DNA from 2 places in the Exiguobacterium sp. s40 genome. Region 2 is predicted to be linked to the other one. Evidence: predicted binding sites of a transcription regulator. Region 2 holds the regulator's gene; the other holds the start of a gene.

Region 1 (3,861 bases), on a different contig from region 2:
GATGGCTTGAGTCTTTTGGATGTTCTTATTCTTTAAATCTACATTCCCTTGCTCGATGGCGAGTTTGGCGAGGCGCATGAACTTGAGCGCCCCGTCATACAGCATGAGCGTCAATTCCTGTGGGTTTGCGGTCGTGACCGCGTTGTTTTGATATGCTGCATATGGATTGGCTACCATTTAAATTCCTCCTCTTACATCCCGCCGCCTAAGAACTGTTGCAGTGAGGCGGCTTGCGAGTTCGCCTGGTTCATCGCCGTCTCCATCGCCGCGAAGCGACGGTAGTAGGCGTTTTCTTTATCGACAAGTAGTGCGTTCAAGCGCTGGATGCGGGTATCGATGGCCGTCATTTCTTTCCCCATCGAGTGGGTCTGCGAACCAGATCCGTCCGCTCCGGCAATCCGTGTGATTGTCGCTCTCGAATCAGCTGCCGCATCACGGATTTGTGGAAGCAGTCCACTCTCCGCATTCGTGAACAGTTGATACACCTGTTCTGGATCTTTCTCGATGGCAGCTTTGAGTTTCTCTTCGTTTAACTCGATTTTTCCGCCGTTCGTGAAATCAGCTCCGGTCGCAAGACCAATTTGGAACAACTGTTGCATTGTGTCATCGTTCGTTGAAGCTGATGTGCTCGACCACTTGCCACGCATCGTATCCATCGCACCGCGGACAATCGTATCGCCACGGAGCATACCGCTCATCGCTTTTTCTTCCCACTTCTTGATTTCATCTTCAGATAATTCATCACGTTGCGCTTGTGTGAGCGGTGCGAATGAACGGAAACGGTCTTCTTTGACTTTCTTGTTCATCAAATCAATCGTTTCATTATACTTATCGACGAACCCTTTGATGTTATCAAATACTTTTTGGGTGTCAGTTGCGGCTGATAGCGTGACAGGTGTTGGGTTACTTGCTTCTTTAAACTCAGCTTTCAAAGTGATGGTCATGTTGTCAAACGTGACAGTATTCGAGGAACGAGTCACATCAATCCCGTTGATTTTAAATTTAGCATCTACACCAATTGGAGCGTCGCTTAGCCCGAGAGCAGTCCTCGCTTCCGCGGAAAAATCGATTGTGGCAGCTTGCCCTGTCTCTTTTGTCGAAATTGAAATTTTTCCAGTTGACGGTTCAAAGAATGCCGATAGGCCTGTATCTTTTCCATTCAATTGACTGATTAAATCTTGAACCGTCGCATCCGCGCCCAGTTCGATTTTTTGATGCGGTCCTGTCGTAGACGACTTAAACCCTAGTTCATACCCTGTACCGCTCGTGTATTCTGCAACGACACCTTTCGGAATGACTCCTTCTGGATATTTTGTCAGTTCATTTGCTGTTAGTTTTCCAGTGACGGCATCATAAGTGAAATCATCATTGATTAACGTGTTGCCATCTTTATCTTTTAAAACGACGGTTGAAAAGTCTAATCCTTTAGCCAATATCATTTCTTTACCATCGACGTCTTGATGGACGCGTTTTTGCCCGGCAACTAAACCTTTGAGGTCAGAAATTTTAGTGGTTGCCGTGATTGGTAGATCAGCTTTTGTTAATGGTTCAACTACGGTTGAAGCAGAAGTAGCCAAATTTTCAACGGATTCAATTTTGATTGCCGTGTTCCCGCTCGATGGTCCAGCCACTACTGAGATACGCGACTCGTCAGATGAGCTCGACGTCTTCGCATAGAAATTCCGGCTAAACATAAGGTCGACAGCACTATTTCGTAAGCTCATAAGGGAGCGGTTGATTTCACGGTAGGCATCTCGTTTCCATTCAGTCGTCTGTTTCTTTTGTTCAAGTTTGTCGACCGGTACTCGTTCCACTTGCATCAATTGTTTAATGATCGTATCGGTATCAATCCCACTGGCGAGTCCGCCAAATCGGATAGGTGTCGTCATGATGTACCTCCTTTATACACGTTCATCGAAGAGTTGGTTGAACTCCATAAACGCAGCGAAAAAATCGAGTGACTTCTTGCTTGGTATTTCACGGATCACTTCGTTGTTCGTGTCCACAATTTGAATATAATAGTCGTTCAATTTTTCATGTTTCATAAACTTTATACCGGTACGTTGTTGTTCGAGTACCAAGTTCGCCTTCTCGACGGCCGCCTCTAACTTCGTTACGTGTTGAGGCGTCGGGAGAATAACGATGCCTTCGTCGGCGAGGGCTTTTTGATTCGCTTCGACGAACACGTTTTTCGTTTGTTCATACGGCAAGACAGAAGAAGGTAGGTGAAGCCGGACTTCAGAGATAATTGGATTCATAAGCTATCACACCTCATTATGATTTCTTCATTATGTATATCGGCATCAGATTAGTAATCTTCAATATTATCGTGTTCACTAATTCGTCTAATCTTAACTAGATACAAAAGAATACTGTGAAACTAACTGGGTATATTATATACGAACGTATATTCTTATAAGGAGGGATATTTGGTGAGATGGGAAGAGTTAACGACTTATGAGAAAAGTTTATTATTAGGGACTTTGCTAGGAGACGGTCATATTAGCATTCATAAGAAGAAATATCCGAATGCGAATTTACGGTATGGTGAACACTTTTCTATCAAGCAACTTGAGTACCGGGAATGGAAATTGAAACAGGCACCACGTATTTTCTCAAGTATCATCAAGAATAATAATGGGACAAGTGCATCGCTCACTTCTAAATACGATGAGTTGTTCACTTGGCTCCGTAATCAATTGTACATTGCCGGTAAAAAAAGCATCCCACTTCATCTACTACGAGAGTGCATCGATCCGGTCTTTTTGTTAGCGCTCTATCTTGATGACGGCAGTCTTTGTTTAACAAGGTCGAGTCGCTCCAATAAAAATCAAATCATTTTGACCCCACACATCGCTTTATACCTCCAAGCTTTCCATCCATCTGAGTTAAACTATTTAAGCCAATTTATTCACGATACGTTTGGACACCAATTTGTCTTAAGCCGACGGAATGACGGGCATAACTATATCCTCCGAATACAGAAGACCCAAGAAGCTCTCAATTTCCTTGAGTTCACAAAATCATATGCCACTGAAATCCCTTCGATGGCTTGGAAGTTGAATTGGGACTATCGTTTGTCACAAGAGAAAGACGAAAATCCTGATAAAATAGTGATTACCTCTAAGCCTAAAAATGATTATACGGAGAAAGACATCGAGTATATCGTCACTTCAAAGTTACGTGGACAGACGGATCAAGAAATTGCAGATGCGTTAGGCAGAACATATTGGTCTGTCGTGTACAAGTGGCAGGACATCAAGAAAAACCGATTAAGAGAGGTCGAGGCTGTGTATGTAAGTTAAAAAACTCCCACGGCTCTTGTGGAGTCGTGGGAGTCATAAAACTTGTTATAGAGCCAATTAACGGAGCAATTGAAGTACAGCTTGCGGCTGCTGATTCGATTGCGCCATCATAGCTTGTGCAGCTTGGTTAAGGATGTTGTTCTTCGTGAAGTTCATCATCTCTTTAGCCATGTCTACATCACGGATACGTGATTCAGCAGCTTGAAGGTTTTCAGCACCTACATTTAAGTTGTTAATCGTGTGCTCAAGACGGTTTTGAGTTGCACCAAGTTTTGAACGTTCTGCAGAAACTTTAGTAATTGCGTTATCAATCACGCTGATTGCGCGTGAAGCAGATTCTTGTGTCGAGACATCAATTCCTTCAGTAGCTGTAGCTGTAATAGCTCCAGTTGTAGTAGTTGCTGCGAATTTACCAGTTGCGTTAAGCGCATCGGCAATGTCTTGTCGAGTTGTAGACACAGCTCCAGTACCCGCGCCACCAGCTGCTTGTTCCAAGGTAATAGTTACAGTTCCAGCATCTTCATCAACTACAACACCAAAGTTAGTGGCGGTATTT
Region 2 (3,861 bases):
GGAAAGCGAGTCGTAAAGCATTCTTGCTAGCGAATAGAACCGTCGCTGGGGGCGCGCGACTTGCAGCGACCAGAGTGCACGACTGGTCAGATTTGACGACCCGTCGGCATTATCCAGGGGAGCATCGTGTCGTCTTGTTAGTAAATGGACGAGAAGTGGCTGAAAATCATGTCATGTTGCATAAAAGTTGTTGAACTTCTATATAATAAACGGTTCAAAAAAGGGCAACCCTGTCTATTTAGACGGGTTGCCCTTTTTGGGTGTGTAGCATAACGATCTGGTTAAAACGCACGTTTGAAGAACGTGGACGCATAGTCGAGCGTCGTATGTAGCGTCGTCGCGAAAACGAGTCCGAAGAAGCATGCTGCCCCGTTCAGATCGAGCCACGATTTGGCAGCTTCCTCATACGGCGTGACCGTGAGCAGAAGCGTGAGCGGGAAACCGAGATAGATGACCCGGATCAGATCGCTCAAGAGCGGAAAATGCGAGAATAACGACCGATGGGGCATAATCTTCACATAAGGGAGCCAAAAGCCCCGAAGCGGTCCCCATCGATAATAGGCGTCCGACTTCAAATCGAGATCCGGGGAGAGCCAGAACGTCCCGATGAGGGCGCCAAGCAGGAACACGGTCGGAACATCGATGTCAATAAAAGGCGTGGCAATCGCAAGAGCACCGATTGCCACGAGATTCGTACGGGTATGTGTCTTGCCACTAGCCATTAGCCATTAGTGAATCGTGCGGTATACACCGATGACCTTCCCTAAAATCGACACGTTATCGAAATACATCGCTTCGAGCTCGTCGTTCTCCGGCTGGAGGCGAACTTTCGAAGCTTCTTTATAAATCCGCTTCACGGTCGCTTCACCTTCATCCGTCATGGCGACGACAATCTCTCCATTGTCGGCCGTGTTCTGTTGACGGACGAGGACGCGGTCCCCATCCAAGATCCCCGCGTTAATCATCGAGTCCCCTGAGACAGAGAGCATGTAGACGTTGTCGGAACCGACGACGTGAGCCGGGAGCGGGAAGTGTTCTTCCACGTTCTCGATGGCCGTGATCGGCGTACCGGCTGTGACTTTCCCGATGACCGGCACGTACATGACGGCATCGTGGTCTTCGACGACGGACATCTCTTCATCCAAAATCTCGATGGCGCGTGGCTTCGTCTTATCACGTCGAATCAATCCACGCTTTTCAAGACGGTCCAAGTGACCGTGTACAGTCGAGCTCGATGCGAGCCCGACAGCCTCGCCAATTTCACGGACCGAAGGGGGATACCCTTTCGCCCGGACCTCGGCTTTTATAAAATCAAGAATCTGTTGTTGTCTTGCTGACATTTTTTTCAATGGATTTCACCTCGATTATGTCGAATAACCTGCGAACGCATCCTATTCTTTATGGGTTTAGTTTAACACAAGAACACATGAGCGCACAAACATTCGTTCGTTTTTTTCTGCTTGACCGAACAGAAGTTCTTGTTTTATGATGAGAACAGATAAACGAACAGACGTTCTCGAGAACGTGTATTCTTATTCCCAGGAGGCAATGATTATGAGAGACACAATCAATGGAATCATCTTAGTCGGCATGTTGGCACTCGGTATGTTCGTATTTTTCGCGGTCGGAGAGCTTCGTGACAACGAAGCGGTCGTCGTGACCGAACAAAAAGTCGAACACAGTATTGAAGAAGAAGTCGCCTTGAAAGAGGCGGAGACGCTCGAAGCGCACATTCTCACTAAACGGGATGAGGAAAAAGACGACAAGACGACGTGGTTCGCCGCCGAATAATCGTTTCTGATTGCGAACATCCCTTCATCCTGTGTATCGTAGAGGGCGAATGGAAAGAAAGGAAGTGACGCGATGCGAGTCGTCATTTATTGTCGCGTATCGACGAACAAGTCCACCCAAGAGACGTCGCTCAGTCGTCAGGCGGACGAGTTGAAGCAGATGGCGAGACGTCTTGATGCTGAGGTGGTCGATGTGATCAGTGAACAAGAGAGCGGGTATGAGGTCAATCGGGCGGGACTGCTCGATCTATTGGAGCACGTCTCGACGTCCGATCTCGATGCCGTGCTCGTGAGCGACGACAGTCGTCTCGGACGGGGAAATGCAAAAATCGCTATCTTGCATACGCTCATGAAACATAACGTGCGCTTGTTGACGATGCAGTCGTCCGATGAATATATCGTCTCCGACGCCGAGAAGATGGTGCTCGAGATCGTCAGTGTCGTCGAAGAGTATCAACGTAAGATCCATAACGCTAAAATTTCACGCGGAATGCGTCGGGCGGTCGCGAACGGATTTAATCCGCATCGGAATATCCAGCACCATGACCAGGGAGGCCGGAGCCGAATCGAAGTTCCGATTGAAGAAATCGTCCAATTGCGTGAACGTGGACTCACGTTCGCTGAAATTGCCGCCACCCTCCGCGGTTTTGGTTATGAGGTATCGAAAGCGACCGTGAACCGGCGCTACTTGGAGCACGTGTCGGTACCAGAAACTTGATTCCTGCTCGCTGATTTTGTACAGTAGAAGGACAAATTCAGTAGAGAGGGGGCGAGCCCGATGCTAGCACCTGAACAGTTGGAGCGAATCAATTTCCTCGCCAACAAAGCAAAGACAGATGGTCTGTCACCACAAGAGATGGATGAGCAGCAAGCGCTGCGCCAACAATATTTGCAAGCGTTCCGCCAATCATTCAAATCACAAATGATGGGAATGAAGGTCGTCGATCCGGAAGGAAACGACGTAACGCCAGAAAAATTAAAAGATGAGCAGGAACGTTACCGCTCAGAATGACCATGAATGCACATCCTATTTCATATAGGATGTGCATGTTTGTTATACGCGAACGTTGATCAGGGGGACTCATTGATGCGTTTTCAAACGAAAGGAAGTAAACGATTCCATTTAATGTGTTATACTAATTAATTAGTTGTGACACACGAATGAGTGTGCTAAAATATGACGGGTAGAAACTTTGTTAACAACAGAGAGGATGAAATTAGTGGAAACAACTACTAAAGAATTATTAGCGATTAACTCGATTCGGACACTCTCAATCGATGCGGTCCAAAAAGCGAACTCAGGTCACCCGGGTATGCCGATGGGTGCGGCTCCGATGGCGTTCACACTTTGGACGGACAAAATGCGTCACAACCCGAAAAACCCGAACTGGTTCAACCGTGATCGGTTCGTCCTTTCAGCGGGACACGGTTCGATGCTCTTGTACTCGCTTCTTCACTTATCTGGTTACGATCTCTCAATGGACGACCTCAAATCGTTCCGCCAAATGGATTCGAAAACGCCTGGACATCCAGAGTACCGTCACACGGCAGGTGTCGACGCGACGACTGGACCGCTCGGACAAGGGATCGCCATGGCTGTCGGGATGGCAATGGCAGAGAAACATTTGGAAGCGACGTACAACCGCGATGAGTTCAAAGTGGTTGACCACTTCACATACGCGATTTGCGGAGACGGTGACTTGATGGAAGGCGTATCGGCAGAAGCTGCTTCGCTCGCTGGTCATTTGAAACTCGGCAAACTCGTCGTCCTTTACGATTCAAATGATATCTCGCTTGACGGCGACCTTCACAAATCGTTCTCGGAAAGCGTTGAAGATCGTTTCAACGCCTACGGTTGGCAAGTGATCCGTGTCGAAGATGGTACGGATATCGATACAATCGCGAAAGCGATCGACGAAGCGAAAGCTGAAACGTCGAAACCAACCCTCATCGAAGTGAAGACGGTTATCGGCTTTGGTTCACCGAACAAGTCAGGCAAATCGGCATCACACGGTGCGCCACTCGGCGAAGCTGAAATTGAACTCACGAAGCAGTTCTACAAGTGGGAAGG

Evidence for each region. Region 2 encodes LexA, which represses DNA repair genes until DNA is damaged. Its sites were predicted from a motif close to CGAACATATGTTCG; they were not measured.
Region 1: a site for LexA is predicted at 2,401-2,414, ahead of KNP02_RS02650 (DNA endonuclease). Genes of this name have one in related genera too.

The regions. Positions count from the first base shown of each region.
Region 1 covers NZ_JACSLC010000002.1:198,432-202,292, reverse strand. The annotation lists gene fliS (flagellar export chaperone FliS) at 1-177, opposite strand, end outside; gene fliD (flagellar filament capping protein FliD) at 192-1,889, opposite strand; gene KNP02_RS02655 (flagellar protein FlaG) at 1,902-2,258, opposite strand; gene KNP02_RS02650 (DNA endonuclease) at 2,433-3,305, shown strand; gene KNP02_RS02645 (flagellin N-terminal helical domain-containing protein) at 3,363-3,861, opposite strand, start outside.
Region 2 covers NZ_JACSLC010000005.1:60,106-63,966, forward strand. The annotation lists gene KNP02_RS06175 (DNA alkylation repair protein) at 1-194, shown strand, start outside; gene KNP02_RS06180 (metal-binding protein) at 282-722, opposite strand; gene lexA (transcriptional repressor LexA) at 729-1,349, opposite strand; gene KNP02_RS06190 (hypothetical protein) at 1,555-1,791, shown strand; gene KNP02_RS06195 (YneB family resolvase-like protein) at 1,864-2,508, shown strand; gene KNP02_RS06200 (DUF896 domain-containing protein) at 2,569-2,802, shown strand; gene tkt (transketolase) at 3,002-3,861, shown strand, end outside.